DNA from 3 places in the Ectobacillus sp. JY-23 genome. Region 2 is predicted to be linked to each of the others. Evidence: riboswitches for the same ligand, from Rfam matches in the RefSeq annotation. Region 2 holds a riboswitch; each other region holds the start of a gene.

The links. Region 2 has a riboswitch for lysine ahead of MUG87_RS00880 (amino acid permease). Riboswitches for the same ligand answer to the same signal wherever they lie in the genome.
Region 1: it holds a riboswitch for lysine, as region 2 does, so the genes downstream of both, lysA (diaminopimelate decarboxylase) here and MUG87_RS00880 (amino acid permease) in region 2, are expected to answer to the same signal.
Region 3: it holds a riboswitch for lysine, as region 2 does, so the genes downstream of both, MUG87_RS18380 (dicarboxylate/amino acid:cation symporter) here and MUG87_RS00880 (amino acid permease) in region 2, are expected to answer to the same signal.

The regions. Positions count from the first base shown of each region.
Region 1 is NZ_CP095462.1:709,363-717,474, reverse strand. Features, by position in the region: gene MUG87_RS03730 (histidinol phosphate phosphatase domain-containing protein) at 1-660, shown strand, start outside; gene MUG87_RS03725 (DUF4025 domain-containing protein) at 730-879, shown strand; gene MUG87_RS03720 (NAD(P)-dependent oxidoreductase) at 1,037-1,999, shown strand; gene pssA (CDP-diacylglycerol--serine O-phosphatidyltransferase) at 2,025-2,732, opposite strand; gene MUG87_RS03710 (LTA synthase family protein) at 2,978-4,858, opposite strand; gene MUG87_RS03705 (DUF3888 domain-containing protein) at 5,088-5,441, shown strand; lysine riboswitch at 5,516-5,693, shown strand; gene lysA (diaminopimelate decarboxylase) at 6,070-7,386, shown strand; gene MUG87_RS03695 (lactoylglutathione lyase family protein) at 7,606-8,103, opposite strand.
Region 2 is NZ_CP095462.1:170,987-179,098, reverse strand. Features, by position in the region: gene MUG87_RS00885 (DUF445 domain-containing protein) at 1-1,012, shown strand, start outside; gene MUG87_RS00880 (amino acid permease) at 1,051-2,454, opposite strand; lysine riboswitch at 2,567-2,744, opposite strand; gene MUG87_RS00875 (AAA family ATPase) at 2,986-3,939, shown strand; gene MUG87_RS00870 (DUF58 domain-containing protein) at 3,939-5,132, shown strand; gene MUG87_RS00865 (transglutaminase TgpA family protein) at 5,135-7,306, shown strand; gene MUG87_RS00860 (hypothetical protein) at 7,446-7,685, opposite strand; gene MUG87_RS00855 (aminoglycoside phosphotransferase family protein) at 7,822-8,112, opposite strand, start outside.
Region 3 is NZ_CP095462.1:3,634,530-3,642,641, reverse strand. Features, by position in the region: gene MUG87_RS18385 (threonine synthase) at 1-1,234, opposite strand, end outside; gene MUG87_RS18380 (dicarboxylate/amino acid:cation symporter) at 1,536-2,798, opposite strand; lysine riboswitch at 2,997-3,179, opposite strand; gene MUG87_RS18375 (phosphotransferase) at 3,281-4,078, opposite strand; gene MUG87_RS18370 (YhgE/Pip domain-containing protein) at 4,464-6,452, opposite strand; gene MUG87_RS18365 (LysR family transcriptional regulator) at 6,584-7,501, shown strand; gene MUG87_RS18360 (AAA family ATPase) at 7,498-8,061, opposite strand; gene MUG87_RS18355 (GNAT family N-acetyltransferase) at 8,087-8,112, opposite strand, start outside.

The sequences.
Region 1 (8,112 bases), 540 kb from region 2:
CAAGTAATGATTGAATCTATTCATCATTTTACAGCTGCGATTGAAGAAGCGAAGAAAAGATGGGCAAAACGCGGCATAACGCTTCGCCTTGGGCTAGAGGCCGATTATTTTGCTGATGGTGAAGAAGAGCTACGAGAACTGCTGAAGCTTGGGAATTGGGACTATGTAATCGGCTCTGTACATTTTACAGAAGGCTGGGGATTTGATAATCCAGACACACAAGCGCGTTTTCAAACACAGGACGTACCAGCTTTATATGAGAAACATTTTGCACTAATTGAGCGTGAAATTCGATCTGGCTTATTTGATTTTGTTGCCCATATTGACAATATGAAGGTCTTTAACTATCGACCTGATGAAAATCATTTACTTCACTACTATGAGCACATTGCTCGTGTACTGAGGGAATGTGACGTGGCAACAGAGATTAACGCAGGTTTATATTATCGTTATCCAGTCAAAGAAATGTGTCCGAGCCCGTTGTTTTTAAGTGTACTGGCTCGTCACCGTGTACCTATTACAATCTCATCTGATTCGCATTATCCTGACGACATTGGTAGCTACGTGGCTCAAAATGTAGAAACCCTGCTTCGTCATGGTTATACTGAGGTGGCTACGTTTGAAAAGCGTCAGCGCATTATGAAACCGTTAAAAGGATAAATATGTTAATACTGAAAGGTCCTATTTTGCTAACACTAATAGTGAAATTAATTCGAGGAGGCGCTTATAGTGGGTAAAGAGCAGTATAAGGATACAGGCAAATTAACTAACAAGCATTATGGTGAAGCAAGCCCAAAAAGCGATCAGTCGCTTACACATGAACAAGTACAAAATACATTAACAGAGGGAACAATTGATCAACAGGTAAAGCGACACTAAATGCTATATCAAACGTCTTGCACAGGCTGCAAGACGTTTTTGTATTCTAATTATTTGGAAACAGATTACTTGTATGTTTGTATACAAATTTTTTACAATAATAAAGTCTATAAAGAAAAATAAAAAGCTAACAGCTTATCAAAAAGGGGATGACATCATGGGAAAAATTTTTGTTGCGGGAAATATACCAAAAATTGGATTAGAAATGCTGCGCGATCACGAAGTGGAAATATACGATGGCGAAGGTTTAATCGGTGAGGTAGAGCTTAGAGAGCGCTTACAAGGAAAGGATGCTTTACTTAGTTTGTTATCTACAAAAGTAACAAAAGAAACAATTGACAGCGCGGATTTAAAAATTATCGCTAACTACGGGGCTGGTTTTGATAATATTGATTATACATATGCAATAGAAAAAGGGATTGCTGTAACCAATACACCTGATGTTTCTACAGAAGCTACAGCAGAATTAACAATGGCCATTTTATTGGCTGCGGCGCGTCGTATTCCAGAAGGAGATGTGTTATGTCGTACAAAAGGATTTGATGGCTGGGCACCGCTTTTCTTTTTAGGGCGTGAAGTATATGGAAAAACGATTGGTATTATTGGGCTTGGTGCAATCGGTCAAGCTGTTGCGAAGCGAGCCAAAGCTTTTGGTATGGAGATTGTATATACGGGTCCAAGCCGTAAACTTGAAACAGAACAGCAATATAGTGCGTCATATGTAGCGCTGGAGGATTTACTGAAACAATCGGACTTTGTAACAATAAATTGTGCATATCATCCAACGTTACATCATATGATTGCTGAGCCGCAGCTTGCGCTGATGAAGTCGACCGCTTACTTAATTAACGCGGCCCGCGGTCCAATTGTAGATGAAGTGGCTTTAGTTGCTGCATTAAAGAACAAGGTAATTGAAGGAGCTGCACTAGATGTATTTGAATTTGAACCACGTATTACAGAGGAGTTAAAGACACTCCCGAATGTTGTGCTGACGCCGCACATCGGAAATGCGACGATTGAAACACGTAATGCGATGGCAGAAGTGGCAGTGCGTAATATTTTAAGTGTACTTGCAGGGGAAGAACCACTTACCCCTGTTAAGAAGATGGTAACGAAGTAAAAAGAAAAAGAATAACCGCGCTTGGTTATTCTTTTTCTTTTTCATTTTTCTTATCAAAATGTCGTTGACGTAAGAATTGAGACAACATATATATAACGTAAAGCGGAATTGCGATAAATAAAAATTCGGGTATGTTTCCGAAATTACGTTGATACATTGTTACGATAACCGCGATTAAAAATAAGGTAACAATAATACTGTACTTTGGAAGCGGAACATCTTTTAGACTTGGAATCTGAATTCGACTGACCATTAGAAAGGCAAACCCAACAAATAGTGTGATAAGTACAATATTTGGAATTTTATTCGAGAACAGTGTTAAAAATGCCATGATGCCGCCTGCTGCAGTAATGGGAACGCCTGTAAAGTACCTGAGTGACGTAGAAGAAGGCGTTACGTTAAAGCGCGCTAGGCGATAAGCACCGAATAATGGGAATAATGCCGCTATGTATAGTCCAATAAAGCCGTATTGGGAGAAGGAGGTATAATACATTAAAAGTGCAGGTGCGGCTCCAAATGTAACAACGTCAGCGAGAGAATCAAGTTCTTTTCCCATTTGAGAATCAACGCGCAATAAGCGGGCAATTCGTCCATCGAGACTATCTAACATCATGCCGATAAGAACAAGGATGGCCGCGGATTTATAGTGGCCCATAGAAGCATAACCAATTGATAAAAATCCGCTATAAAGATTTCCTAAGGTAAATAAATTTGGAATGGCTGCTCTGTACAAGTTAAGATCCCTTACTTTCTGTTAAAATTCTTTCTTAGTGTGTGAAAGTACTTGGTTTTTATCATACCATAAAATGCTAAAGGTGTTGAGTAGATTATAAAAAATAGGTGTAGCTAAAGTTCTTTGTGAATGGTTATGATGGGTGTTTATTTGATTAGGACGCCTTTTTAGGCGCACCTACAAGTTTGCTCAAGAGATTAACATAAGGTGTAATACAGCAAAAAAATAAGCCGGAAAATCCGGCTTTACTGAAAGGAAGTGGTCATTGTGCCTGTTTTACGTTTATTATGACCATCAAAGCGAAGTAAATCACCATAAATTAATCTATCCGATAAACTAAGCTCTGTTTTTGCCTTTTCTGCATAAGGAGCACAAAGTGCACGATCTACAATAGTACCATTTGTGTTATAGCAGATGCCTTTGGTATATGCATAGTTTTCAGTAATAAAACTACCGTCTCGCAAAACCGTCATTGCTTCTTGTTCAGCTACGAACAGATCTGTACCAAACTCCATATGATCTTTTGTTTTAATGCCAAGCAGGTGTAAAAGAGTAGGCTTTACATCAATTTGCCCAGATACTTTTGAAATGGTTCGTCCCGTCTGTCCTGGTATGTGAATCACGAGTGGAACGCGCTGTAGTGTCAGGGTATCAAATGGTGTGATCTCTTCTTTGCCCAATACTTGGGCCATTGCTGTATTATGATTTTCTGAAATGCCATAATGATCACCATAAATGACAATTATAGTGTTATCGTAGAGTCCTTCTTCTTTTAATCGCTGTACGAAATATTTGATTGCTTCGTCGGTGTAGCGAACTGTTGGAAAATAGCGATTTACAATATCACTTTCTGAATTGTACTCGTCTATATAACGGTCTTCAGATTCTAAGATGAACGGAAAGTGGTTAGTAAGTGTTAAAAATTTTGTATAAAAAGGCTGTGGCAATTCTTTTAAATAGCGTATAGATTGCTCAAAAAAGTCTTTATCTTTCAAACCCCAACCGACGGAATTTTGCTGTGTTCCTGTAAAGTCAGTCAGATTAAAAAATCGATCGTAACCTAGTGCCGGATACATGATGTCGCGATTCCAAAACGTCTTATCATTAGAATGAAACACAGCGGAGTAATAACCGTAATCTTTTAACAGCTCCGGCGTTGCCATGTACTCATTGTTGGCATGAGTAAAAAAAACAGATCCTCTGTCGAGCGGATATAGGGAGTTTTCAATAATAAATTCCGCGTCTGATGTCTTTCCCTGTCCTGTTTGGTGATAAAAATGGTCAAAGTAGTAGCTTTCTTTAATAAAATCATTTAAAAAGGGAGTCACTTCTTTCCCATTGATCTTTTTGCCAATCACAAAGTTTTGTGTGGATTCCATTGAGATAACAATAACATTCTTTCCTTTGGCCGTACCAAATAATGATTCATCCACATGCTTATCTCGTGCACGAATATAGTTTTCAATCTCTACATAGCTATTTGTGCTTGCAAATGCGCGTTGTGCCGAAGATCTTGATTGAAGCGCAATATCATACAAGTGATAGTTGTAGAGTCCTAGATTTTTCACTACCATTTCACGATCGAATGAACGAGTAAACAGTGAAGGCTTGTAGAGCTCCGCTACGGAAACAGTAAGAACAAATATCGTAATCACACTGGCAAAATAAGATGTTTTTTCTCCCTTTGTTAGAGATTCCGTAGAAAAATAATTTGGGAAGATGCGAAGTAGCACAAATAAGAGAATGAGATCGCCAAACATTAAAAAAGTTTTATATGTTAGCAGTTCTCGTATACTTGTGCCTAGGTCGGCCATGTTATTTGTTTGAAATAAGACGGGCAACGTGACAAAATCATCGAAAAAGCCATAGAATATAGCGTTTCCAAATAGTACGAAAGAAAGCAAAGCGCTTATGCCCAATATAAAGCGATTGCGATGTTTGTTTTGAAACAAGGCAAGGCCGATAAAGAAGAGTAAAGAACTTACGGGGCTAAACAGCAAAATCAGTTCATCCCAATCGCTCTCAATTTTAATATCAAATGCCAATTTGTATACAATGTATGTTTTAATCCATAATAGAACAACTGCCAAAAGTGTGAATCTTAATTTTGGAAGTAGTCTGGTCATATGTAAACTCCCCCTGCATGGCCTGTTTCTGGACAAGCTGTTTGTATAGGATATTAAGCTTTGAAACAGGATATTCTTCTTTATTTAGTATAGTAGGAAATCTTCTTTATTGCATTATTTTTCTTTACATGGTCTGAGAAAAAATGGATATACGGAGTGAAAAGATAGTAAGGGGTTACAATAAAAGAGGAGGTTTTATGTGATGAAGCGATTAACAATTTTATTATGTATGTGTTTGTATAGTATACCGATACAAGCCAATGCTGATGCAATGCTTGAAGATGCATTCTTTTCAGTGTTGTTCCCAAAAATAAATGGGGCGCTTGAAAAGCGGTTTGGTGTGCTTAAAAAATATGATTGCCCGAAAATCGTCAGTATGAACAAAATGGTCAATGGTACATACTTATTTCGTGCAACGATAGATGTGATTGTATATGAGCAACAGCCTGGTCAAGAACCAAAACCACCGTTTCAAAAAGTAAGTATAAATTTTAATAACGAGGATGGAGAGTGGGAGGTTCAGACGATACAAGTAACACGTCTTCCTGACGCAACGAAGTTGACTTGTCGTAAGCCTGTCTAAAAAAGATTTGACAAACTGATTTTCTATCTGTTATTGTAAGAAGCATCATAAAACAAAATATAACCCTCATCTGATCTCGAAATAGAGGTTGCGACATTTAAGAGTAGTTTGTGTGAGATTTTGTGGAATCGAAGACCGCAGCATGAAAGGAAATGTCGCCGAAGTAAAATGGTTGCCTCAACAACATTTTGCTGGGACTGTATTGAACAAATGCAGGACTGTCACAAGCAATTGTGGAGAACTATGGAGATGTTGATGCGGTTTCTTGTAAAAATTATAAGAAACGCGTGTGAACATTGTTCCACGCGTTTTTTTTATTTTAGGCTGTGTTAAAGCCTAATGTTGGTAATGAGCACTTGTTGATGGGAGTGAAGGGGGGAGAGACTCTTGCTGGAAAAGCGAGTCAAAGGGAGACCACGCAAGCGCATAGCGCTGAGGAGGCTCCCTGACCGCCCGTGGAAAGCGAACCCCCGGAACGGAAATTAACAACGAACTTTAACAGAGCCTTATTTTACAAAAGAAAGAATGGTATAACTCTCGGGCATAATCAAATTTCAGTGCTTGATTCTTAGATCTGTAGAGTAGAACGAGTTGCTAGTGCTTTTCATACAAAAAGGGGGAACAACATATGTATTTACATGGAACAAGTAGAGTGAATGAAAAAGGACATTTAGAAATTGGCGGCTGTGACACAACAGAATTGGCAACAACGTATGGTACGCCTCTTTACATATATGATGAGGCGCTAATCCGTCAAAAATGCCGAGCATACAATGAAGCATTTCGCCAAAGTGGTTTTTCGTATCAAGTTGCATATGCGAGCAAAGCATTTTTATGTATGGAGATGTGTCGCTTGGCAGCAGAAGAAAACATGTCTCTTGACGTTGTGTCAGGTGGAGAATTATATACTGCCTTACAAGCCGGCTTTCCAGCAGAACGTATCCATTTCCATGGTAACAACAAAACAGAAGCAGAGCTTGTAATGGCACTTGAAGCAGGAATCGGTTGCTTTGTAGTAGATAACTTTTTTGAACTGGAAGTACTTCACGATTTAGCCAAAGAGCGTGCTCTCACGGTAAACATTTTATTGCGTGTAACACCGGGGGTTGAAGCTCATACACATGAATATATTACAACAGGTCAAGACGATTCTAAATTTGGGTTCGGCATTTCTAGCAACCAAGCTTTGCAAGCTATGAAAATTGCCTTACTGAAGCCTCATTATCATGTAATGGGTGTGCATTCTCATATTGGATCGCAAATCTTTGAAACCGAGGGGTTTGTAAGAGCGATTGAAGTGCTAAGCGCATTTTTGAATATCGTACGGGAGGAAACGGGACATACGATGCAAGTGTTGAATTTGGGCGGCGGATTTGGTATTCGTTACACAGAAGGTGATACGCCATTGCCAGTTGCGAGCTATATTCAAGAAGTAACGGATGCAGTTAGAGAACAGTGTACAGCACGCAATTATCCATTGCCTGAAATTTGGATTGAACCAGGGCGCAGTATTGTAGGGGACGCAGGAACAACATTATACACAGTCGGATCTATTAAAGAAGTACCAGGGATTCGAAAATATGTCGCTGTAGATGGTGGCATGACAGATAATATTCGCCCTGCTTTATACAATGCATCATATGAAGCTATGCTTGCCAACCGTGCCGACGAAGCGCCAACAGAAACGGTATCTATCGCCGGGAAATGCTGTGAAAGCGGCGATATGCTCATTTGGGACATTCAGCTCCCGACTGTTGCATCTTGGGATTTGTTAGCTGTATCTTGTACAGGAGCATACGGTTATTCTATGGCAAACAATTATAACCGTATTACACGGCCAGGTGTCGTATTTGTAAAAGATGGAAATGCTCAGGTTGTTGTAGAACGTGAATCGTTTGCCGATTTAATTAAAAATGACCGCGTTCGTACACGCGAATTTGTTTAATATATGGCTGTGTTAAAGCCTAATGTTGATCATTTGCACTTGTTGATTGGAGTGAAGGGGTGAAACTCCTGCGGGACAAGCGAGTCAAAGGGAGACCCGCAGGCGCATAGCGCTGAGGAGGCTCCCTGACCGCCCGCGGAAAGCGAATCCCGTAACGGAAATCAACAATGAACTTTAACAGAGTATAATAGAAGAAAGCTTGCGCAAATGCGCAGGCTTTTAGTATGCTCCGGAAGAGTATGTCATTTCGTAGCTATGTGTATAGATTTCAATTAAATTGCCAAATGGGTCTTCGCAATATACCATTTTAAAAGGCTTTTCACCTGGGTAATATTCACGAATTGGCATGCGCTGTTTGCCGCCATGTTCTACAATTTTTTGCGCTAACCCTTCAATATTGGGATCTTGCACGGCAAAATGGAAAATACCTGTTTTCCAGTACTCAAAATTATTTTCGGGCGTTTTATGGTTAGGAAATTCAAAAATCTCAACTCCTACTTTATCGACGGTTGATAGATGGGCAATTTTAAAGCTACCCCACCCAGCTCCAAATACATCGCTACACATGATGCCGATGGCACTGTCATCTTCTACAATCTCTGATGGCTCCATGATGACGTACCAGCCCAGTACTTCTGTATAAAAGTTTACTGCTTGTTCTACATCGGGAACTGAAATACCAATATGAGAAAATGAACGTGGATATACTGCATTCATCTAAATGAC
Region 2 (8,112 bases):
AACAACAGGACTCATTCATATGCTTGAGCATGAATGGTTAACAAAAGAAAGCATTATGGAAAAGTTACAAAAAGCTGATATTATTTCTAAATTGCTCGCTTGGCTTGAAGCAAAGCTGCACACGAATGCAACCCGAACAGCAGTCATAACCATTGCACGCAAACTACTAGAGCATGTTCAACCAGAGATGCTCGCTCCTTACATTGAAAAAGAGTTGAAACAATATGTGCTGTCAGCTGATACGAAACGTATTGTAACCCTAATTATAGATCGGATTCTACAAGATCGTTACGATGAAAAAGCTTTGGACTATATCTTAATAAAAGCGAAACACTGGGCAGAAAAAGAAGAAACAAAAACTACACTGGGCAACGTTGCTTTAAAGGCCATTCAAAATATAGAATTGGATGGATTTTTACAATTCGCGCTTAAATCATTCATTAACGTAATTGACGCTGACAAATTGGGTGGATTTATACAGGAATTCATTATAGGTGGGATTCATAGCTTACAAAATGAAGAAAATGACAATCGCCGCTCTTTGTTGGAAAAACTGCAGAGTGAACTAGAAAAAGGCAAAAGTAATGAGGAGCTCATAAATAGCATCGATTCATGGAAAACAAGCATACTGGATTCATATAGTATGTCAAGCTTATTAACAGATTTGCTTACAAACATTAAACAAAGAGCACTCACCTTTGTACAAACAGATGCTTTTGTTGAAAGATATGCAATTCCATTGTTAGAAAAAATGGTTGCTTGGCTAAAGCAGCCATCATACAAGATCCATATAGAACATAGCCTACATAAGCAAATTGCTGGATTTATTGAGACAAATCATCATAAAATTGGAAAGTTAGTACAAGAGAACTTAGATAAATTAGACGATAACACACTTATTGCAATGATTGAAAATAACGTCGGAAAAGACTTGCAGTGGATTCGTGTTAATGGCGCGGTTTGTGGATTTATAATTGGTCTTTTGTTAGAAACAGGAAAAATATTCATATAAAAAGCAAGTAGCTCATAGCTACTTGCTTTTTAAACAAATTATTTTTGTTCATATAAAGGATGATGTTTCATTGTACCATAGAAGAAAATGCCACTTGCAAGCAAAATCATGCCGAATGCGAAGGTTTTTAAATCAGCTGTACCCGCTATGATTACCCATATTGAGTACAGCGTAGATAGGGTTGCAATGATAGCATCTAGCATACGCCCTTTTCCATCTTCATACGTTTCACCTGTAATTACCAATTTTAGTTGGAAAACAGAGGCAATAAAGTAAGGTACTAAATAAGAAAGTGTTGCGATATAAATAACAAAGTCAAACGCCGCTGAAATAGAATTAGATACTGTAGAAAAGATGAACAGTTGACCCAATAAGTTTGTTACAATCAGAGAGAAAGTCGGAATACCCTTTTTCCCTTCTTTTAAAAATGCAGGAATAAACAGGCCTTGCTTTGCTGCTTGATGCGGCACCTCTGCACTTAACATTACCCAACCAATCGTAGAACCAAATAAGCTGATGAGACCTACTGCAGCTAAAAGCTTACCCCCTACCGGTCCAAGCACCGTTTCAATTGCATCAATTAGTGGTTTTTCAGACGTAACCAAGACTTGTTGCTCAAGCATTCCCATTACAAGTGTACTAATACCAATATAAATGGCCAGTGCTATGAACAAACCAAGAATCGTTGCTCGCTTTACATCTACTTTCCTTTTCGCTCTCGATGCGAAGACTACAGCGGATTCAACACCGATAAATGCCCATAACGTAGCAACAGCCGCATTGTTAATTTGTCCAAAAAGACCAATTGTAGCGCCAGCTTCATCAGCACGCGGTGCTACAAATGGTAAAATATTTGCCTTTTGAAAAGCGAATAAGCCCACGATTATAAACAACATAAAGCCCGCAACTTTTGCTGCTGTTGCAACAAAGTTTAATTTCCCCGCTTGTTCAATACCTTTTAAAATTATAAAATGTGTGCACCAAAGCAACATCGTACATACCATAAATGTTAAAGCGTTGCCTACTTTTAACGTAAAGCTGCCAATTGTAAATAATTCAGCACGACTTGTTAAAATAGGAAAGAATGTTGATAAATAACCTGCAAATGTAGTAATGATAGCGATATTACCTGCTAAATTTCCAATCCAATATCCCCATGAAGCCATAAATCCAGACAAAATAGATGCTTGTGAGCCAGGTTTAAACAGCTCTTTTGCATAAATTTGCGGCCCGCCGCTCAATTCCGGCTTTCTTGTCCCCAAATTACCAAACACAAGCGCAGTCATCAACACACCAAAACCTGTTAATAACCATGCCCCTAACACCCCAGCAGGACTTGCTGCTTCAGATAAAGAACGCGGTAGCATAAAAATACCTGAACCAACCATATTTCCAACCACCAGGGCTGTTAAAATCCATAAACCTAATTTTCCTTTATTCATTGTTTCGCCTCCGATGTCCTCTTGCTCAAAATATAGAAAACTATCGTTTGTCATGGAATTAGGCATAAAAAAAACACACCTTCTGAAGGTGCGAACGCAATTTCCCCCAGACAAAAAGGATAGTTCATCATGATTTGTATCATGACAGTCCTGTTCCTATTCGGAAACAGTCCCAGCTACCGTAATCAGAGAATAACGGCGCTTCGGCGACACTTCCTTTCCACTGATTTCAACAAGTTCTCTGACTCTCCTTCAGTGTACTATTAAGCATCGCGACCTCTACCTCATCTTGAGCTGACGAGGAAGTAACTATTTTATTAGTATACTTATATTTGCATATAATATCGATATTTGTCAATAAAAAAATTATATTTTTAAAATCCACCTTTCAAAACCTATAGGATTCATACATTTCCGTTTCATATTTTTTATTTAAATGAATTTTCAGACAGGTAATATGGTGTACATTGTCGAATATGTGAATAATTAAACGATATTTATTATTTCATTGCATATGTAAGGAGGACTATCATGATTCAAGATTCATTGCATCCTATCGCGAAAAAAATTATAGAAAACATGGAACATGTAATTGTCGGAAAACGAAAAGAAATTGTACTCACTTTAACGGCTTTACTGGCTAGAGGACATGTTCTGCTAGAAGATGTGCCAGGTGTAGGAAAAACTATGTTGGTGCGTACGCTCGCAACATCGATTGCAGCTGATTTTAAAAGGATTCAGTTTACACCTGATTTACTCCCTTCTGATGTTACAGGGGTCTCTGTATATAATCCAAAGGAATTGCGTTTTGAATTCCACCCAGGTCCTATTATGGGTAATATTGTATTAGCTGATGAGATTAACCGTACCTCTCCTAAGACCCAATCTGCCTTGTTAGAAGGAATGGAGGAAGGAAATATAACAATTGATGGTATTACTAGACCGTTGCCTTATCCTTTTTTTGTGATGGCCACTCAAAATCCTATTGAGTATGAGGGGACTTACCCTTTGCCAGAGGCACAGCTTGATCGATTTATGCTGAAGTTTAAAATGGGATATCCAACACCGGAAGAAGAATTCTTAATTTTAAATGGAAGAAACGCCAAATCACTTTCTTCTCTTCCATCGGTTGTGACAGTAAAAGAATTACAAGAATTACAAAAACAAGTAGATGTAATTTATGTGGATAAAAATCTCAAGCATTATATTGTTAAAATCGTTCAACAAACCCGCTCTTACAATACGATTGAATTGGGGGCTAGTCCGCGTGGCTCTTTAGCTCTACTAAAGGTTGCACAGGCATACGCACTCATTCACGGAAGAGAGTATGTAGTACCTGACGATATTAAAATGTTGGCACCTTATGTATTGGCACATCGACTTATCTTAAAGCTGGAAGCAAAATTTGAGGGTATGACCGCGGAAAGTGTAATAGCAAAAATTGTGACGCGCACTCCCGTTCCTACAGGAGTTGTGCTTTCGTGATGAAACAAGCTAGTAAACAAATTTTTCACAGGTTGGTCTTAATGTTCGGTTTATTTGTCTTGTTTTGTTATACCATGTTTCAAGGTGGTTTTGTGAGCTGGTTTCTGTTGTATGCCTGCACACCTTTTATACTGTACGCATTGACACTCTCCTTTTATGACTTAGCACATATAGAAATTACAAGATCCTTGGAAAAGAAAGAATTTACTGCCGGCGAAACCATCACTGTTACCGTAACCATGAAACGCCCAAATCGCTTTCCTCTTTTATATCTTATTGTAAGAGATGTACTTCCTGCTTCACTTGAACGTACAGAAGTTCCATCCACCATGTTACTGTTTCCATGGTTTAAAAAAAACTTACAATTTCAATATGAGGTTGCCTCTATTCCGCGAGGTGAACATACTTTCTCTACCGTTCATCTTACAACAAGCGATATGCTAGGTATGTGTAACAAGGAGTATTCATCAGCGCTCCTTGACACGCTTCTGGTATATCCACGTTATACATCCATTAGCTTTGCCCAATCCAGTAGAGCCGAGCAAGGTCAACAGTCAACAGCTTCACTTCTTTCAAAAAACGCTTCTATGCCGGCTAGTGTACGTGAATACCGACCAGGAGATCGGTTTTCCTGGATTGATTGGAAAGCAACTGCTCGTAAAAGTATGATTATGACAAAGGAGTTTGAACAACAACGCAGTGATAACATGTTAATCATCATGGATCGGACAAGCTCCCCAATGTTTGAAGGTATAGTAAGCTTTTGTGCATCACTTGTAAAAGCTGCTTTACAGCAGGACGCACACGCTTCTTTTTTATCGATGGGAAAAGAGCGTACCTTCTTTCCCCTTCACAAAGGAAAGATACAGCTTCAAAGCATCTTTTTTCATTTAGCAAAAGTGCAAGATGATAGTAGCTCCTCACTTTTCAACATTTTACAAAGTGAGCTTACCAACAGCAATCGAATAACTTCCTGTATGCTGGTAACAGGGGAGCTTTCTAAAGACATGCACCCCATAGCTGAACTGGTTTCTAAAACGAACAAAACTCTTATTATTTTTGTGATTAAACCTAACGCTTCTGCCTTTTCAGAAACCGAATTACATAGATTAAAAACTTTGCAGCAATACAATATTCGTGTAAAGATGGTTTATGAAAATCAATACGAGAATGCGTTTTTCGAGGTGAGCTAGTATTGAAAAAGGATCATATACAAATGAAACACATCCCATTACTTATTATTTTGTTTTTTATTTTAATACAGTGGCTGAAACCATTACCAATGGTAACAGATATGTACCGCATAGATGTCTTTATCATTTTTATCGGCGCTTGTCTTGTCGGTTCATGGATTGGTATTCGCAAGCTTATATCCATACCTTTAAAAAGCATGCTGCTTATTCTTTTATTGCATACGGCTTCAAGCCATGTATATGGCGAATCAAGTTGGTTAAATGGGTTTCTACATGATGTTACAGCGGATATTGGTCACCTTTTTACAGGAGAATGGAAGAACTGGACTCCTATCGTTCGAACTTTATTATTTTTTATCTTGCTATGGGTCAGTTGCTCACTTTCCTATCAGTGGGTGGTTCAAAAGCAAAAAGGACTGCTATTTTTACTGATTCTATCCATTGTCTATCTTGCCATTTTTGACACATTCTCTCCCTATTACGCCAAACAATCTATTATTGGGGTAACAGCTCTGGGTTTTATTACAATTGGCTTACAAAATACAGCTCGCATCACACCTTTATTTAAAGGCTATCCTATCTTTCATTTACAGCTTTTTGTAGCAATTACATGTTGCATTCTTATTGGTTATTTCGCACCAAAACTTGCACCGCAGTGGCCTGATCCCATCTCTCGTTTCACCTCACTTACATCTGCCAAAAGTGAGGGAACAGCAAAAGTTGGGTATAGCACAGATGATTCACAATTAGGTGGTCCCTTCCTTCCAGATGATACACCAGTATTTTCGGTAATTACAGCAAACAGCTCCTATTGGCGGGTAGAAGTGAAAGATTTCTATACAGGAAAGGGATGGGAAAATTCTGATAGGAGCGAGGCTCAATTGGATGTGGGAATCGTAGACACTCCTTCCCAATTTGTTAATAATGCAATGAATTGGTACGGCCCACTTACAAAAACAGAACCTGCACGGGCTTCTTTCAATTTGAACGGCTTACCCCCTTATTTTATTTACCCAGCAGGACTTATTTCGATTGAAGCCCCGATTGAGTGGCCACTGGATGTAGATATAGTTTCTGAAAAAATACCTATTCCTCCATCGACGGTGGTTGACAGTTACAAAACAAATTTTAGTGTTCCTGAATTTCCTATAGAGGGTTTAAAAAGTGTTAATTCACCTGATGAACTAGAAAATACACCTTATTTCAAAAACATGTACACACAACTTCCTGCGCAGTTGCCACAACGAGTAAAAGATTTGTCTCTTACTTTAACAGCTGACAAAACTAATCGCTACGATAAAGTAAAAGCCATTGAAAACTATTTTGCAGATTTTACGTACGAAATGAAAGATGTGCCTTATCCGCAAGAAAATCAAGATTATGTTGATCAATTTTTATTTGAAACACAAAAAGGATACTGCAACAACTTTTCAAGTGCTATGATTGTATTACTTCGAGCAGCTGATATTCCCTCTCGTTGGGTGAAGGGGTACACTGAAGGAGAAAAAACAAGCGGAACAGCAGAAACCAATTATGAAGATATATATCAAGTAACCAATAACAATGCTCACTCTTGGGTTGAAGTGTACTTTCCGGGGTACGGGTGGGTTCCGTTTGAACCGACAAAAGGGTTTACTAACCCTTATCGTTTTACACAAGAAGTTGTTGCAGCTCCGCAGACAACGAGCGAAACAACCGACCCGATAGCAAAACCAGCTGAAAAACCCCAGAAGGATTTTTCAGAGGAAGTGACGGGTACAACCACTCAAAAGCCAATTATACAATGGACTTGGAAAACCTCAATAGTGATAGTCGTATTTGTACTTATAGTGGCTGTCTTAAGCATAAAACATCGTTTAAGGTTGTTCTTTCTTTTCTTACAGCTTCGTTATCGAAATATGAATGAAAAGAACTTTGCCAGTGCTTATCATGCGCTCGTTAAGCAGCTTGAGCGGATTGGTTTACCTCATAAGAAAACACAAACATTGCGTGAATATGCTTTATATGTAGATGAGCACCTTCGTTCTTCTTATATGCAGCAGCTAACAGGTACATATGAGCAAATTACCTACAGTCAAAGAGAGATTCATGTACCTGCTCAAATTAAACAACATTGGGTTTCTGTTTTAAAGCAGACTACTTCTCCAATCAAAAAAGATTTAGACAAAGCCTGAAAATAGAGAATCCTACATGGGATGCTTTATTTTAATTTTACTAGCATATCTTCCATTACTTTTAATGGATACTATCATTTTTCGCTATTAAAGAATAACAGCGCCATCCTTAAGGATGGCGTTGTGTATTGTTCTTATGTTAATAACCATACTGCGAATAAGGATAATATGGCGTGTAAGGAACTGGGTACGGTGCAGGAACGGGATATGGTGCAGGATAAGCTCCGAATCCAGGTGATAACAACGCTCCTGTTGCTAAGCCTGCCGCAAAGGGTACGCCTCCCCAAAAAGGCGGACGACCAATACCAAATCCAACTGGATGACCAACGCCAAACCCAACCGCTGGATGGCCTACACCACCTACATGATAACGGTTCATACTTTAGTCTCCTTTCGTCTTTATTTGTTCTTTATTACCTTATTCATGAGTGCCATGAAGGGTCAGTTATTTGGCATACTTATACAAAATTTATCTAAAAAAGGAAAATTTACGGATTTGCTCTTTTTTACACGAATTAAAACTTGTTTCCTAATTCACTTTTAAATGTTTGTAACTCTTGTATGTACCACTGAGGCATGCATTGCTTAAAGTCATGATGATCTTGCAGGATTGTCATTAAACGCTGCTTTGTTTCCTCTAATAGATGCGGCGTATGCACAGATGACCACACCACATCAGCAACAACACCAAACGCTGCATACAAAGCATAATACAGCCAAAACTCCTGAGGAGGCTCTCCATCAAAATAACCGTGTATTTGCCCCGTTGCAAACGCAGGACTTACGTTTCTCGTAAATAAAGCAAT
Region 3 (8,112 bases), 430 kb from region 2:
TACGCATGTTCATTTTACGTGATACAGCATCTATTTCATCATCAGGCTGTAAAATTGGCACATCCGCCGTAATGGTATTAGGGTATTTGATTCCTGCCCCGGTATTCAAAGCAATTACTGTTTCGTCCGGTCCAATCCATCCGTCTTTTCTCAATTGACGAGCCGCAACAAATACAGCCGCTCCTTCCGGGCAAACAAAGGTTCCTTCGAGTGACGCCACTGTCCTTACCTCCGCCAAGATTTCGTCATCCTTGACCGCAACGGCACATCCATTTGTGGCGTACAGCGCTTCTAGCACAAGAAAATCACCAAGTGCTTTTGGCACGTTAATACCGAAGGCGATCGTGGAAGAGCTTTCCCAAAACGCAGAAACTGCCTTTCCTTCTTGCCATGCTTTTACAATTGGGGCGCATCCTTCCGCTTGTACAGCTACTAATCTAGGCAGCTTGCCCGTTACCCATCCAAGCTCCTGTAGCTCTCGCAAGGCTTTATAGATACCAATAAGGCCTACTCCTCCGCCTGTAGGATATAAGATGACATCAGGCAGTTTCCAATGCAGCTGTTCTGCAATCTCAAGACCCATTGTTTTTTTGCCTTCTATGCGATAAGGCTCTTTTAGCGTAGATGCATCAAACATCTCCCCATGTTTTACCGCTTTTCCTACGATTTTACCGGCATCACTAATCAATCCGTTTACAAGCAGCAGGTTGGCATCTGCGGCAACGCACTCTTTTCTTGTAATGCTTGGTGCATCGGTCGGCATAACAATAGTAGCTTTAATACCTGCTCGCGCGGCATACAAGGACCAAGCTGCACCGGCGTTTCCATTTGTCGGCATCGCCAGTTCCTTCACACCAAGCTCCTTAGCTTTTGAAACGCCGACTGCCGCCCCACGTGCTTTAAATGTGCCCGTCGGTATAACACCCTCATCTTTCATATACAGCTGGCGAATCTCCATATCCGCCCCTAGTCTAGGCATCGAAAGCAAGGGTGTCATACCTTCTCCCATAGATACAACATGCTCCGGACGCTCAACCGGCAGCAATTCATGATATCTCCACAGACTTCCTTCTCTTCCTATTAAATCCTGCGGAGAGAGCTTATGCTTTAACGTTTCTAAGTCATATTGTACGAGTAGCGGAGAGCCGCACGCACACAGCTGTTGCTGGTGCGCCGTACTATATTCCGTATTGCATGTTGGGCAAAGCAAGTGTGATACATAGCTATATCTCATAGTCATTCCCCCTGTGATGAGCTGATGAAACAAAAAAGAGACGGCTTCACCTAGTTACACATAGGAAAAAGCCGCCTCCAGTTTTTCTGGTCAGCACGATTTTGTTATTTGTACGATTCCATTCTACAAAAACAACCCTTATATAATACGAAATTATAATTAAACATATAGGAAAAGTAAACATAATTGTCTGTATATGATAAAAGTCTACTGTTTTCCTAGCAGGCTCCGCTTAGTTTAAGCTGAAGACCAGGATAAAACAGGCTGTAGAGAAACCTTCTCCACAGCCTAAATGTGTATATTATGCCGCCTGACTACGTGTGACGGCTTTTTTAATCCAATCTTTTCCTTCCACAAAGCGGGTAACCAGCATGGCTGAGACTGTATTTCCTGTGCTGTTTAGCAGGGTTGCAGGCGCATCAATGATGGTCGAAATGACCGCGATAATCGGTAGCACTTCCGGAGAGAATCCGTAGATAGAGATAATCAGCATCTCACCGATCATGCCGCCCCCTGGAATGGCCCCCATCACAGCCCCTACTAAAAAGGCCACCGCAAGAATGCTGACGATGCTTGTAAAAGAAGTCATGTCTTTTCCAAATAAGCTGAACAAAAATACGATTTTTAAAATACCACCGATAACGGAACCGTCTTTATGTGTATTCGCACCCAATGGGATGACCGTTTCTGCGATATCCTGCGGCACGCCCATCTTTTTTGTCGCTGCCAGGTTGACCGGAATTGATGCGGCTGAAGAGCAAGTCGCAACTGCCGTAATAGAAGGAGCTGCGGCATGCTTCCAAAATAATTTCACGCCTTCTTTTCGACCAGCAATCCAGGCATACAAGGTAAAAAAGCCGAAGTAATATACAAGCGTAATCACAAGATACAGTAAAAATGCTCTACCGTAGCCCTGGAGAATTTGCGGCCCCAGCTCACCAACGACTGAAGCGAAATAACAGCCCAGTCCAATTGGCGCATAGTACATCACAATGTGGACAAACTTCATAGCTACCTCTTGCCCAGAAGCCAAAAAGCTCGCAATTGGACGGCCTTTTTCACCAGCCAGAGCCGTTGCAGTGCCAAACAATACAGAAAAAATAATGAGCTGTAAAATGTGAGATTTAGAAAACAGATCTGAAAAGTCAGAGACAGTAAACGTGAGAACAAGCTGGTTCATGAGCGAAACGTCCTCATCCCCTTGCTGTGTGCCAGCCATCAATTCCTTGATGCCGGAAACATCCGTATTATGAATAGGGTTGTAAATAGATGCCCCAAACATGCCAAGAACCGCAGCAACGATCGCTGTCGCAACAAATACAAGAGCGGTGCTCGACATAATTTTGCCAAGACGCTTCATTCCGTTCATGTTCGCAATGGCCGACGATACACTGAAAAATACAAGCGGCACGATAATCATAAACATGAGATTAAGGAATACATCTCCCAGCGGTTTAACGATAGATGCTTTCGGCCCAGCAATATAGCCGATAATTCCTCCAAGCAGGATTGCAAACAGCAAAATAAACGATGATTTGTAATTTTTAAATACATTGCTTATCATGGTAAAACCCCCTCCATTCTACTCTCTGAGAGCTCCGTTCCTGTTGTGTGCTTCATGCGCCATATGATGGCGCATGAACATGGAGATGCATTCGCAAAACATAAAAAAACGCGCGAAGTGATGTTCACGCGTTTTTGAAAACAATTATCATTTATATCATCCTAAAATAATAATAGCTCGTTTTTTAAGCATCAACATCTCTTTAACAGCTCCCCACAAATATATCTATTTGTGACAGTTCAGCACTTATTCAATACTGACCCAGTATAAGCGATAGCATGGATATCCTATACTTCGGCATACAATCCCTTTCACTTGCTTTCATCGATCCCATTCATCTCCAGCAAGCTACTCTTGATATGATGCACCTCTATCTTCAGAGAGTAAAATAATATTTATTTGTATACGATATTATAATCACGAATCTATTTTTACGTCAAGGAGAATAAATACGTCCCCAGCAGGCAAGTGCACCCGCTCGGTTACAGCCACTCTTTTCCATGCTTGCGAATGAATGCAATTTCTTCTTGATAGTGATCATAATGGCCTTCGTCAATCATTTTTTGAAATGCCTTATCGCCTTCACTGGCTTTCCTTTGCATGGTTTTGCATAAGGCTTCTACGCGCAGCAATACCATTTCTAAACACCCTTTTTCTATGCCCTTCATACCATAGGAATCAAAAAACAAGGCAACCCGCTTTTTAATTCGCTCGGCATCCTTTGCCGCGTCATAATATACAGCCTCGCCTGCTTCTGTATGATACAGCCGGCTTAAAGGAACGCAGGTGTAAAGGGCATAGACGATATCCCAAAGTCTTGGCCCCGGCGCAGCCATATCAAAATCAATAAACCCTACTGGTGTTTCATTCTGAAAAATAATGTTGTAGATGGCAAAATCATTATGACAGATCACTTCAAATGGCTGCGGCGTGTTATCAAGCGGCTGCCAATCTTCTTCTATTGGAAAATCGCGCACCGCATCATGATAGCGACGAAGCAGGCTGGCGATTTTTTGTAATGCCTTATCTGACCACATGTATGTTTTCAACGGGTAGTTGCCTGCTTCTCCTTTAATAAAGGATAAGACCTCTCTCCCTTTTTCATCAATCCCTAAAAATCTTGGCACACCATCTAGCCCTTTGCTTTCCAGGTGTTTGAGCAATGTGTGAATCCTAACACTATCAGGCTTCCATTCTCGCCGAACAGTATTTCCTGCGCGATAGACGCTTGAGACATTTCCCCCTGTTAGCTTTTCTTCGTTTTCGTACTGGCTGTTCATTACAATTCCCCCTAGTTAGGGACGCAATCATTGTGTATCGAGATGTATATTTGCCCATAAAAAAAACAGATATACAAAGGTATCTGCTTGGCAATGGGAATAGCATTGTCCACATCATGTGTCCCTTGAATGATTTTGAGATCGACAAACACACGTACCCTGATTTAAGGACTGCAATTGTCTCTATCTAGTTTCATCATCATTTCAAGTTAATCCACATATGTAGTATCGATTCCCCTCTCATTACATCTCTCATTTATAGGTTACCATAAACATCCAAATAAATAAAGGGAATTTTCAAAATCCGTAAGCCTCTTCCTTACTCTCATCCCCGCGGTGTCACTAAAGCAGCAAAAAAGACGATGCGGAGTGCATCGTCTTTTTCTTATTGCCGCGCTGGCTTATGCTGTAAATAGCTCGCAATCCATGCGATGGTAGCCGCACCTAACAGATAGCCAAGCAAGATGAATAGCTGTACGCGCAGCTGCGACCAATCTCCAAGCGTGATTACATCCTGCAGACCGCGCAGAGAATGTGCCATTGGCAGCATCTGCCCGATTTCCCGCAAGATCGGTGCGTTAAGCTCGCCCGGGAAGGTACCGCCGCTTGTTGATAGCTGCAGCACCAACAGCGTGACCGCCGCAAATTTTCCAACAAAGCCAAACAACGTAATCAGCATAAAAATAAATGTCATAAAGGTAAATGACACCGTGATGCTCGACAGGATAAACAGCGGCACGCTGGCCACCTTCATGTGAAATCCGAATAAGATAACGGCATCCACAATGAACGCCTGTATGAGGCCGATCGTGTATACAAGCCCTAACTTGTTAATTACATGTGTTGTACCGCTAACCTGCATATCCTGTCTCTTTCCAAGCGATAAAATGTTGGCTGACATAATGCCGCCCACATAAAAGGCCAACGATAAGAAATACGGCGCAATGCCTACGCCATAGTTTGGCACATGAGAGAGCTTTGTTTCTACAAGTCGCACTGGCTCTGCAAACATAGCAGAGCTTGCGTCATCGCTCCGAACAGCCGCTGTTTGCTGCGCGGCAGCATGCAGCTGATCAGATAGCTGCGCTGTACCGTCTGTTAAACGACCTAACCCACTTGTCAAGCTTGCGGTACCGTCAGACAGTGCCGCACCGCCGCTTGCTAGCTTGGTAATCCCCGTATGAAGGACTGTAAAACCGTTGCCCCACGCCTCTACACCACCTTGCAGCTGTGTGGCGCCGTCTGCCAACTGCTTAGCGCCTGCTGCTGCCTCGTTCAGCTTACCACCTAGCTGCGTTATGCCGCTTGCAAGGCGCGCTTGTTCCGCAGATACGTTACGGGCTCCCTGCGCCAGCTCTTTTTCGCTGCTTTGCAGTTGATCTGCACCTGAAGCCAGGCTAGCCGACATTGCTGCGATTTGCTGAAAAGCAGCTTCCTGACGCGCCTCCGGATGACTTGCCATATAGGCCTGCAGCTGCTTATCCATAGCCGCCGCGTCGCTTGCCAGCTGCGTTTGTTCTTGCAGCTGCTTCTCACTTCCTGCCGTCCAGGCCTGCGTGCGCTCAGCAAGCTCATTCATGCCGTTGCCGAGAGTCTGTGCACCGGCTGCCAGCTGCTCCGTTCCCGCTTCTAGCTGCTCCGTACCTGCTGTAACGCGTGCCGCCCCCTGTGTTAATTGCGGCTGCTTTTCAAGCAGTGTATCACTGCCCGCTTTCACGCCTTGAACGCCTGCGTCAAGCTTACCGATGCCCTCGGATAACCGCGCTGCACCTTCCTTAGCATCGTTCGTTCCGGCGCCAAGTCGATCGGCACCGTCTCCTGCTTCCTCAAATCCCTTCGCTACTTCCTGAAACTTTGAAAGCACACCGTCGGCATACGATTTAGTAATGCCGTTTGCCACCTTCGTTTTCATTTTTTCAATCGCTGTGCTGCTGATTTGTGCCGCCACATAGTTTTTGCCAGGATTAATGGTATACAACAAGTTTGCCGGCTCTGGCTTCTCCCCCAGCAGTGTGCCCACATGCTGTGAAAAATCCTGAGGCACCGTCACAACCATATAATACTTGCCATCCTTCAGTCCCTGATCCGCCGCGCTTTTGGACACAAAGCGAAAATCCAGTTCTTTGTTTTTCTTAAGCTCGTCCGTAAAATCGCGTCCAGCTTCGATCGCTGCACCGTCCTTAACCACACCTTGATCTAAGTTCACCACGGCTACAGGCAAATGATCCAGGCGACCATACGGATTCCAATAGCCCGCCAAGAAAAAGCCTGAATAAATAAGCGGTACGATACAAAGAAAAATAAGCGCAACTTTGCCGCGCCTGTGCTTCCACATCGCTTTTATATCTCGTCCGACGAGTTGTAAGCCCTTCATGCAGCTCACTCCTTTCTCTACACTCTATCTATCATACGCTCGATATTTGATATTGTATAATACATAATTTCATATATATTCATAGCTTTCAGGCTATAATAGAAAGAAAATAGATAAAGGAAGAGATCACGATGGAATTACTACAGCTCGAATACTTTCGCACGGTTGCACGCTTGGAGCATATGACAAAGGCCGCTAAGGAGCTACAGATTGCGCAGCCCTCTTTAAGTAAAACCATTGCCCGCCTTGAAGAAGATCTTGGTGTTCCGTTGTTTGACCGGCAAAATCGGCATATACGCCTAAACGCCTATGGCAAGCTGTTTCTAGCTCGTGTGAATAATGTGTTCAATGAACTACAGGAAGGCAAACGAGAGGTACTGGCTCTTACGGAGCATGTCCAAAACACCATTGTTCTTGCTGTTTCTATTCCCAGAGTGCTGCCGGATTTATTGGGCTCCTTTTTACAGCTGCACCCCAACGCCCGCTTTCAGCAATTCTTAGAGGGTGCTTCCTCTATGGAACACCTGCTTACACAGGCTGAAATTGACTTTTGCATTTCCTCCGTACCGATGATTGGTGAGGATGTTATTTGGGAGCCGCTCATTACAGAGGAGATTTTTTTGATTGTTCCGCCCGGACATCATCTTGCTAAGCGAGAAAGAATTAGGCTCGATGAAGTGCGTAATGAACGATTCGTCAGTATGAACACAGGGTACGGCTTCCGCAACCTTACCGACAGCTTTTGTTCACAAGCGGGCTTTACACCGCAAATTGCCTTTGAAGGAGACGAACCCGGTGTCATCCGCGACCTCGTCCAGCAAGGGCTTGGCGTCGCCTTTGTACCCGGCATCTCCTGGGTACGCGACGAAAGCTCGTTTCCTAATCGCATCCGCATCACGCACCCAACCTGTCAGCGTACGATAGGCATCGGCTGGTCCAAGCGCCGTTACCTCTCGCCCGTTGCCACGGAGTTCCGTTCGTTTGTCACCGACTACTTTGCTAAAGTAGCGCTTCGCCTGCAGCAGCTATCAAAAAAGTCTCCGCACTAAGCGCGGAGACTTTTTCTTGATAAAGCTACAACTTCTTCTATTACAATAGGCACTTCATCTGTATGCTGCAGTACAAACAAATAATCCGCTTCTCCTTCTGCTGGATCTATCTCAGGCTGTGCCTGCTGCTTCGCAAGCACCTCGGCAAACGTCGTATACGGCCCTCTCATAATGGTCGTGCTACGCGTGCTTTCTTGTACTCTTTCATGCAGCACTTCATCCGGTATAGCAAAATGGACCAAAATCCGTACGAATTGCGCAGGCGGAAACACGTCCTCTAGCAATGTTTTTCTAGCATTTTGGCTGCGGTTCGCATTGCATACAATGATATGCGCATCGGTCTGCGTTTTCGCATACTCCACAAGCAGCTGCGAGAGTGCATGCTTAATCACGTTAGGTCCCTCCTGCGGCATAAGACGCTCATAGTATGTATGCAAAAATGCCGCCTGGTTGTCCTGGTCCATCACGACCGCGTTCGGAAGCTCCTTTTCCAGCCTGCGCGCAAATGTTGTTTTACCGCTATGTGTTTTGCCGACCGTGATTACGGCTAGTCGTTTCATAAGGTACCTCGCTTTTTCATAATTCTTACGCTCTCTCACCTTCTAATCGCT